One region of the Bradyrhizobium sp. 76 genome, then DNA from elsewhere that is predicted to be linked to it. Evidence: riboswitches for the same ligand, from Rfam matches in the RefSeq annotation. Region 1 holds a riboswitch; the other holds the start of a gene.
What was found. A riboswitch is a leader RNA that binds a small molecule or an ion and turns the genes downstream of it on or off. The one in region 1 is predicted to bind S-adenosylmethionine.
Positions count from the first base shown of each region.

Region 2: it holds a riboswitch for S-adenosylmethionine, as region 1 does, so the genes downstream of both, IVB48_RS26265 (homoserine O-acetyltransferase) here and IVB48_RS26555 (O-succinylhomoserine sulfhydrylase) in region 1, are expected to answer to the same signal.

Region 1 covers NZ_JADPIS010000103.1:27,100-31,992, reverse strand. Annotated here, with positions in the region: gene IVB48_RS26565 (SGNH/GDSL hydrolase family protein) at 1-28, shown strand, start outside; gene IVB48_RS26560 (SGNH/GDSL hydrolase family protein) at 41-1,033, shown strand; gene IVB48_RS26555 (O-succinylhomoserine sulfhydrylase) at 1,156-2,352, opposite strand; SAM riboswitch at 2,423-2,502, opposite strand; gene IVB48_RS26550 (2'-deoxycytidine 5'-triphosphate deaminase) at 2,613-3,719, shown strand; gene IVB48_RS26545 (PAS domain S-box protein) at 3,825-4,235, shown strand; gene IVB48_RS26540 (hypothetical protein) at 4,359-4,893, shown strand, end outside.
Region 2 covers NZ_JADPIS010000102.1:492,209-497,101, reverse strand. Annotated here, with positions in the region: gene hisC (histidinol-phosphate transaminase) at 1-883, opposite strand, end outside; gene IVB48_RS26270 (chorismate mutase) at 918-1,766, opposite strand; SAM riboswitch at 1,971-2,050, shown strand; gene IVB48_RS26265 (homoserine O-acetyltransferase) at 2,141-3,343, shown strand; gene metW (methionine biosynthesis protein MetW) at 3,357-4,019, shown strand; gene IVB48_RS26255 (alpha/beta hydrolase) at 4,072-4,893, opposite strand, start outside.

The DNA.
Region 1 (4,893 bases):
TCTGGAGCCGGCCCAGCAGCAAAATTGAGGTCTAGCGTTAATGAGTTCTCTCCGCCCTTTTTGCCTGACGGCATGGCTGGCTGTGCCCGCAGCAGCGCTGCTGCTGTTGCTGAGTCCGGCCTCGCAGTCGCACGCGCAGACGCAGGCCGCGCAGGCAACGCCGGCCCCGCAGCAGTCGGCTGATCCGGCTCCCGCTTCGCCGCCCCAGACCGCCGTCGCAGCGACATCCCCCGAGCAGCGCGGCATCACCGCGCGCGCCATCGACAAGGTGAAGCAGGTCGCGAAATCCGCCGGCGACGTCTTCAGCCGCGTGCCCTGCCTGTCGCCGAAGGGCGGCGCGAAGGCAATGGGCTCGCTGCCGCATGTCGCGGGCAAGCTCGTCGCCGGCCAGCCCGTCGTCATCGTCGCATTCGGCTCGTCGTCGACCGCGGGATTCGGCGCGAGCTCGCCGGAGTTCAACTATCCCAATCGCCTTGCCGCGCAGCTGCACCGGCACTATCCGACTGCCGACATCACCGTCGTCAATGCCGGCGTCGGCGGCGAGGACGCACCCGAGATGATGAAGCGCCTCCAGAAAGAGGTGATCGACGTGCATCCGGATCTGGTGATCTGGCAGGTCGGCACCAATGCCGTGCTGCGCAATCTCGATCCCGGCGATACCGCCAAACTGGTCGAGGACGGCATCAGCCGCATCCAGGCTGCCGGCGGCACCGACGTCGTGCTGGTCGATCCGCAATATTCGCCCGCCGTCAACCAGCGCGCGGACAGCGCCGGCAAGATGGTGAAGTTGCTCGGCAAGGTCGCCGAGCTTCGTCATGTCGGCATCTTCCCGCGCTTCGAGGTGATGCGCGACTGGCACGAGAAGCAGTCGATTCCGGTCGAGAGCTTCGTGATCGCCGACGGCCTGCACATGAACGATTGGGGCTACGCCTGCTTCGCCCAGCTCCTCGGCGACGACATCATCCGCTCTGTCGGCCAGATCAAGCTCGGCGTCAACGTGCCCGCGGACGTGCGGACCTATCGGCCGATGTAAGCATCGGTGCTTAGGGTGGGCGAAGGCGCGCTCTTCGCGCGCCGTGCCCACCATCCATCGGCGCTGCCATCGTGAATGCTGGGCACGCTTCGCTTTGACCACCCCACGATGTCGATGCGTGGCTACGCCTTCTCCAGCGCCGCGGTCAGATCCTCGATCAGATCGTCCGCATGCTCAAGCCCCGCCGAGAAGCGGATGAAGCCCTCGCTGATGCCGAGCGCGGCGCGGTCCTCCGGCTTGAGGCGCTGATGCGTCGTCGTTGCCGGATGCGTGACGAGGCTCTTGGCGTCGCCGAGGTTGTTCGAGATCTTGGCGAGCTTGAGCTCGTTGAGCACGCGGAATGCCGCCTGCTTGCCGCCCTTGACCTCGAGGCCGACCAGCGTCGAGCCGCCGCGCATCTGCTTCTTCACCAATGCGGCCTGCGGATGATCGGCGCGGCCGGGAAACACCAGCCGTGAAATCTTCGGATGGCTCGCCAGCACGTCTGCGATGCGCGCCGCCGTCTCGGTCTGCGCGCGCACGCGCACGGCGAGCGTCTCCAGGCCCTTGAGCAGAACCCAGGCGTTGAACGGCGAGATCGACGGGCCGGTCTGGCGCATGAAATTGTGGATGTGCTCGGCGATGAACGCTTCCGAGGACAGGATGATGCCGCCGAGACAGCGGCCCTGGCCATCGATGTGCTTGGTCGCGGAATAGACCACCACGTCGGCGCCGAGCGCGAGCGGGCTCTGCCAGATCGGAGTGGCGAACACGTTGTCGACGACGAGCCGCGCGCCGCCGCTGTGCGCGATCTCTGCGATGCCGGGAATGTCGAGTACATCCAGCGTCGGGTTGGTCGGGCTCTCCAGGAAAAACGTCTTGGTGTTCGGCTTCATGGCGCGCTGCCACTGGTCGAGATCGAGGCCGTCGACCAGCGTGGTCTCGATGCCGTAGCGCGGCAGCAAATCCTGCACGACGTAGAGACACGAGCCGAACAGCGCGCGCGAGGCCACGACGTGATCGCCGGCCTTGAGCGGCGCCAGGATCGCGGTCGTCACCGCGGCCATGCCGGTCGCCGCCGAACGTGCCGCTTCGGCGCCTTCGAGCTCGATCATGCGCCGCTCGAACATCGAGATGGTCGGATTGGAGTAGCGTGAATAGATGAAGCCGGGGTCCTCGCCCTTGAACCGCGCCTCGCACTCCTCGGCGCTGTTGTAGACGTAGCCTTGGGTCAGGAACAGCGACTCCGACGTCTCGCCATATTGCGAGCGCAGGGTGCCGGAATGGACCAGGCGGGTTTCGGGACGGTAGGACGCGGTGGACGCCGGGGACTTCGACATAGGACCTCCTGAAGTGACCATCGAAAATGGTCACAAAAAAACCGGCCTGGAATATCTCCACGGGCCGGGATCACAGAGGTCCCCGGCCTGTTTAGCGACTTATTTAACGTGGCTGCAAGCCGGCCGGCTCAAATCACCACGGGATAAGTCATGCTCATATTCCGCAATGCCCTTTCCGTCAAGACGTCCATCGGATAGCCGTAAAACGCTCATATTTCCCGCATGTCGGGATGTGTTTGATCCCTGATGAGGACCCCGGGTTGACGTTCACGGTCGCCGCCGACGCCAATGGTATCCTGCCCGACCGCATGATCGCGGCGATGGCGGAGGGCGGTCTCATCCTGCCCGCTTACGACTTCGTCGAAAGCCAGATCCAGCCGGCGAGCCTCGATTTGCGCCTCGGCGACATCGCCTATCGCGTTCGCGCCAGCTTCCTGCCCGGTCCCGGCGCCACTGTCGCCGAGCGCATCGACGAGTTGAAGCTGCACGAGTTCAGCCTCGCCGACGGCGCCGTGCTGGAGACCAACTGCGTCTACATCGTGCCGCTGCTCGAAAGCCTCGCGCTGCCGCCGGAGATCGTCGCGGCCGCCAACCCGAAAAGCTCGACCGGCCGGCTCGACGTCTTCACCCGCGTGATCGCCGACGGCACCCGCCGCTTCGACATGATTGGTGCCGGCTATCACGGTCCGCTCTATGCCGAGATCAGTCCGAAGACGTTCCCGGTGCTGGTCAGCGAGGGCTCGCGCCTGAGCCAGGTGCGCTTCCGCACCGGCGATGCCATCCTCAACATCGACGACCTTGAGGCGCTGCATGCGACCGAGCGTCTCGTCGATATCGACGATGCCGATCTCACCGGCGGCGTCGCCGTCTCGGTTGATCTTTCCGGCGAAAAGAGCGGTGGCTTCGTCGGCTACCGCGCCAAGCGCCACACCGGCGTTATCGACGTCGATCGCCGCGCTGGCTATTCCGTCGAGGAGTTCTGGGAGCCGATCTCGGCCCGCCCCGACGGCAGCCTGATCCTCGATCCCGGCGAGTTCTATATCCTCGCGTCGAAAGAGGCCGTGCAGGTGCCGCCCGATTACGCCGCGGAGATGGTGCCGTTCGATCCGTTGGTCGGTGAGTTCCGCGTGCATTATGCCGGATTCTTCGATCCCGGCTTCGGTTATGCCGGCGCCGGCGGGTTGGGGTCGCGCGCCGTGCTCGAAGTGCGCTCGCGCGAGGTGCCGTTCATCCTCGAGCACGGCCAGATCGTCGGCCGCCTCGTCTACGAGAAGATGCTGGCCCGTCCCGACGCGATGTACGGCCAGCGCATCGGCTCCAACTACCAGGCGCAGGGCCTGAAGCTGAGCAAGCATTTCCGGGTGTAGCGATCACCCGTCGCCCGGATGGAGCGCAAGCGTCATCCGGGAAAGTCTCACTTGTGGCACGATCCCGGCTTACGCTGTGCTCCATCCGGGCCACCAGGTGCTGACATGACCAATCCATCCCAACTCGACGCATACATCCTCGACGACGTCGCCGATGCGCTGATCTATTCGGATCGCTCCGGCACCATCATGCGCTGGAATCGCGCATCGTCCGCACTGTTCGGCTTCTCCGCGGACGAAGCGCTGGGCCAGAATCTCGACCTGATCATTCCCGAACATCTGCGCGCCGCGCACTGGAAGGGTTTCGAGGCCGCGCTAGCCAGCGGCGCGATGAAGCTTGCGGGCAAACCGACACTGACCCGCGCGCTGCACAAGGACGGACGCAAGCTCTACATCGAGATGACCTTTGCGCTTGTGCGGGACGCCGCTGGAGTGGTGCAGGGATCGGTGGCGATGGCACGCGACGTCACCGACCGCGTCGAGCGCGAGCGTGCCGCCAAAGTTGCTCAAAATTAAGCCTGCGCAAAATTCGTGATGCGGAATTGGCGAGCCCGCGTGCAGGGCGCCCTGCATGCGGCTCAGCTTGTCCGTCGCCGGCTGCGGTGACACACTCGATCAAAACAACGATCGGGAGCGAACATGGCCGCTGCATCTGACCCCGCGCAGGAAGCTCAATGGAAACGCTGGCGCGCGGTTGCCGATCTCTATCACGCCTATTTCACCGGCTTGATCCTCACCGTGGTCACACGTCGCGGCACGGCAGATGCCGCGGAGTTCGTCTTTCGCGTGTTCCGCCGCCAGCAGCAGGAGCGCTTCCTGCCGGGGCTGGAGAAGCTCGGGCTGAGCCATCTGCCGCCAGCAGTCGCCGCCGCGCAATATCACTACCTCTCGAACTGGATCGGCGGCGTGCACGTCGAATACATGTATGAGAGCGACCGCAAAGCCTGGGTCCGCTATCCGCCACCGCGCTGGATCTGGAAAGGCACTGCCATCTGCGGCGTGCCGGGCGAAGTCTCGCGCGCGATGCTGCGCGGCTGGCACGCCAACAACGGCGTGGCGCTCGGCGATACCAGATTGGGGTTCGTCTGCACCAAGCAGAGCGTCGACGGCCAGGATGGGCTCGAAGGCTACTATTACCAATATGACCACCCGCTCGAGCTCGACCAGCGCCTCG
Region 2 (4,893 bases), on a different contig from region 1:
CCTTCAGCCCGAGCTTGCCGATCTCCTCGGTCAGCCAGTTGCGCCAGGTCTCGGTGAACTGCTTCGACATCGCCTGGTGCGCGGTGTCCTCGATCGCGGCAACGGCGGCGTACATGGCCGGCGTCGATACGTTGAAGGGACCGCGGATGCGGTTGACCGCATCGATGATGTGCTCGGGGCCGAACATCCAGCCGATGCGCAGCGCGGCGAGGCCGTGGATCTTGGAGAAGGTGTGCGTCACCACCGTGTTCTCGGTGGTCGCGACCAGCTCGATCCCCATCTCGTAATCGTTGCGCGAGACGTAGTCGCAATAGGCTGCGTCCAGCACCAGCAGCACGTGCGAGGGCAGGCCAGCGCGCAAGCGCTTGACCTCGTCGAACGGCACATAGGTGCCGGTCGGGTTGTTGGGGTTGGCGAGCCAGACCAGCTTTGTCTTCGGCGTCACCGCCTTGAGGATAGCGTCGACATCGCAGGTGAGGTTCTTCTCGGCCGCGATGACATTCTTTGCGCCGACCGCCATGGTCGCGATCGGGTAGACCAGGAAGCCGTGCGTGGTCGAGATCGCCTCGTCACCGTGGCTGAGATAGGTGTGGGCGAGCAGGTTGAGGATCTCGTCCGAGCCGGCGCCGCAGATGATGCGGTTGGGATCGAGCCCGAAGGTGCGCCCGATCGCTTCGCGCAGCACGCGCGAAGTCCCTTCCGGATAGTCTTCCAGATGATCCGCCACGTTCTTGAACGCCTCGATCGCCTTCGGCGAGGGCCCGAACGGCGTCTCGTTGGCCGAGAGCTTGAACACCTTGCGGCCGGGCTCCGCCACTGGAGTCTTGCCGGGCGTGTAGGGCGCAATATCGAGAATGCCGGGATTCGGCACGGGGCGGGACATCTTCAACTCCGGACTGGCTTAAGCGGTTCGCGACTTACGATTTCGACCCGGTCGGGGGCACCGTATAGCGCGTTGCGTGGCTGCCGACGAGGGCCGTGGAGCGCACCGAGGCCCCCGCTTCGATCAGGGCAGCCTTGATCTTGTCGATGCTGCTTGTCGCGGTGACCGAGACCAGCAGCGCGGCACCGTCGAAGGCGGTGTCGGGCACCGCCACGATTTCGGCGAGCGGCGACAGGGCGCGCGCGACCTCCGCATTCCACCCAGAGACGCGGACGCTGAAGGTCTCGACCTCCGTCACCAGGGCGCTGTCGGCGACGCGCGAGACCGCGAACACGGGCAACGCCGCCGGATGGTCGGCGCGCTCGACAAAGGGCAGCCGCGCGATGATCTTTGGCGCGCCGGCTTCTTCCAGCGACAGCCACCACGGCGTGCGGCTCGAAGTCGCCGAGACCAGCGCCAGATCGCCCTTGGACTTCGCGACGGCCTCGACCGCCGCCTGCGCGCTGAAATGCGCGACGTAAGGCACCGTGAAGCCGAAATGGAATCGCGCGGAATCGCGCATGGCCGGCTCGCTTGCCGAGATGTCGGCGTGCACCGAGAACGGGGCCTGGACATAAGTGAACGTCGCGATGATGACGCGCCAGATGCTCTCGACCGTATCGAGCGGCAGGATGCCGCGATGACGCTGCACGAGGTCGCGCATCATGGAGGCCTCGCGTGCCGGGCGGAACGCCGAGCCGACCTCCTGGGTCTGCTTCACCTGGATCAGGCGGTCGATGATGTCGCCGCGTTGCATCAGCAGGCGATGCATGCCTTCGTCGATCGCGTCGATCTCCTTGCGCAATTCCTGGAGCGATGGTGGCGCGGGCGGACGATGGGACATGTCTGACAGGTGCTGTTGAGAGGCGTTCCAATGCGGATCAGTCGAGCCGTCACCGCTGTGATGGATATCCTGATTAGGCAGTCGGGGCTGCGAAAGCAAAGAGAAATGCAAAGGGAAATCGGGCCCTTTCCGCCCGTGGCGCGACAGGCGAATTTGGCTGATCCGGGCCGTGACTTGACGAAAACCGTCCAAGACGGTAGTTTTTACCCGTTCCGTGGTCATTTGAGCCGGCCGGCTTGCAGCCACGTTAAAAAACTCGCTAAACAGGCCGGGGACGCTTTCGATCCCGGCCGAACCTATCGTTCAGGCCGGGTTTTTCATGGCCTGATGTCAATGCGGTCACCACGACGACCGCAAAAGAGGTCGATGGTCAGATGGTTGGCGTCCAGTCAATTCCGAGTCCCGCGATCACCGCCGACGAGCGGTCGCACGAGGTGGATCATCCGAGTTCGCACGTCGCGCAGTTTGGCTTGGAACAGCCGCTGCGGCTCGATTGCGGTGTCGATCTCAGCCCGTTCCAGATCGCCTACCAGACCTATGGCGAGCTGAATGCCGATCGCTCCAACGCGATCCTGATCTGCCATGCGCTGACCGGCGACCAGCACGTCGCCAATGTGCACCCTGTCACCGGCAAACCCGGCTGGTGGGAGACTTTGGTCGGCTCGGGCCGACCGCTCGATCCCAGCGAGTATTTTATCATCTGCTCAAACGTGATCGGCGGCTGCATGGGCTCGACCGGTCCGGCTTCGATCAATCCGGCGACCGGCAAGGTTTGGGGCCTCGATTTCCCCGTCATCACCATCCCCGACATGGTGCGCGCGCAGGCGATGCTGATCGACCGGCTCGGCATCGACACGCTGTTCGCAGTCGTCGGCGGCTCGATGGGCGGCATGCAAGTGCTGCAATGGACGGCGGCGTATCCGAGCCGGGTGTTCTCCGCGCTGGCGATCGCCTGCTCGACACGACATTCGGCGCAGAACATCGCGTTCCACGAGCTTGGCCGCCAGGCGGTGATGGCCGATCCCGACTGGCACCATGGCGGCTATGCCGATCAAGGTATCCATCCGCATCGTGGGCTCGCTGTCGCCCGGATGGCGGCGCACATCACCTATCTCTCCGACGCCGCGCTGCATCGCAAATTCGGACGGCGGATGCAGGACCGCGAGCTGCCGACCTTCTCGTTCGACGCCGACTTCCAGGTCGAGTCCTACCTGCGCTACCAGGGCTCGTCCTTTGTCGAACGCTTCGATGCCAACTCCTATCTCTATCTGACCCGCGCGATGGATTATTTCGACATCGCCGGCGACCATGGCGGCGTGCTGGCGAAGGCGTTCGCGGGAATCCAGACCCGGTTCTGCGTGGTCTCCTTCACCAGCGACTGGCTGTTCCCGACCTCGGAATCGCGCGCACTGGTGCACGCGTTGAATGCGTCAAGCGCGCGGGTGTCGTTCGCCGAGATCGAGACCGATCGCGGTCACGACGCGTTCCTCCTCGACGTGCCCGAGTTCTTCGACATCGGCCGTGCGTTCCTGCAGTCGGCAGGCAAGGCGCGCGGGCTCACCGCCAAGAAAGCTTAAAGGACGGCTAGTCATGTCTGTACAGGAAGCGCTGCCGCTGGGCGGCCTTGCGACCGGGCAGCCCGGTGATTTTCGCGCCGACCATGTGCTGGTGGCCGAGATGGTCAAGCCGGGCTCCAAAGTGCTCGACGTCGGGTGTGGCGAGGGCGACCTGCTCCAGCTGCTGGAAACCCGCGGCATCGACGGCCGCGGCATCGAGCTGTCGCGCGAGGGCGTCAACCGCTGCGTCGCCAAGGGTCTTGCGGTGGTGCAGGGCGATGCCGACACCGACCTCGTGAATTATCCGGATGACGCCTTTGACTACGTGATCCTGTCGCAAACCTTGCAGGCGACGCGGCAGCCCAAGGTCGTGCTCGAGAATCTCTTGCGCATCGGCCGCCGCGCCATCGTGTCGTTCCCGAATTTCGGCTTCTGGAAGATGCGGCTCCAGCTCCTGATCGGCGGCCACATGCCGCGCACGGAGAACCTGCCGGCAAGCTGGTATGACACCGCCAACATCCATTTCTGCACCATCAAGGATTTCGTCGAGCTCTGCGATGCGATCGACGTCAAGATGGAACGTGCCGAGGCGCTCGACCTCTACGGCCGTCCGCTACGGCTGCGGATGCCCTGGTGGGTGTGGAATCTGTTCGGCGAGCAGGGCGTGTTCTTGCTGACTAGGGGCGGCAGGAAGTAGGCCCCGCCCGTAGCGTGTGGTGACGCCTTCGCGCTAATGAGCCGCCAGCGACCTAGGATCGCGCGCCGCCCATCGCCCCGCTTCCACCAGCGTGACGAACCGTTCCACCGTTTCGTTGAACAGCGCAGGCTCTTCGAGATTGAGCACGTGGCCTGACTTCGGAAACATGGCGAGCCCTGCCGCAGGCAGATGCTTCTTCAGGAACAGGCTTGCGCCCACGCACGGATCGTCCTCGTCGCCGCAGATGATGAGTGCCGGCGTCGTGGCCGCTCTGATCGCGTCCGTCATCGTAAAGATCGAGGGACGGCCGGCCTGGAAGCCGCGCATCGTCCGCGCCGATCCCTTGGCGTCGTGCCGCGCCAGGGCGGCGTAGAAATCGGCGTGGCCGCGCGGGTCCTTCACCAGGAAGGGGAATCCGGCTCGGCGCCTCGCGCGTGACTTTTGCGACTTCGGCTGAGCCGAGCATCTCGAACTGCTCCGCGTTGGTGCGGCACTGCTTGCGCCAGGCGTCGAGGTTGTCGATCTCCGAGCCCGAGCCGACGCCGACGAGGGTCATCGACAGTGCACGTTGGGGCGCGTCGAGCCCGATCTGGAGAGACGAATAGGCACCCATCGAGAGGCCGACGAAGTGCGCGCGATCGATCTTCAGATGATCGAGCACCGCGAGCGCATCGGTGTAGAAATGCGTGTAGCCGTAGACGTCGCCATCAGGCACGTCCGATGGCGTGTAGCCGCGCGCCGAATAGGTGATGCAGCGATGGCCGCGCGAAAAGTAGCGCATCTGCGGCTCCCAATTGGTGTAGTCGGCCGCGAATTCGTGCAGAAAAATAATCGGCGTGCCGGTGCCTGCTTCTTCGAAATAGAGGCGACAATT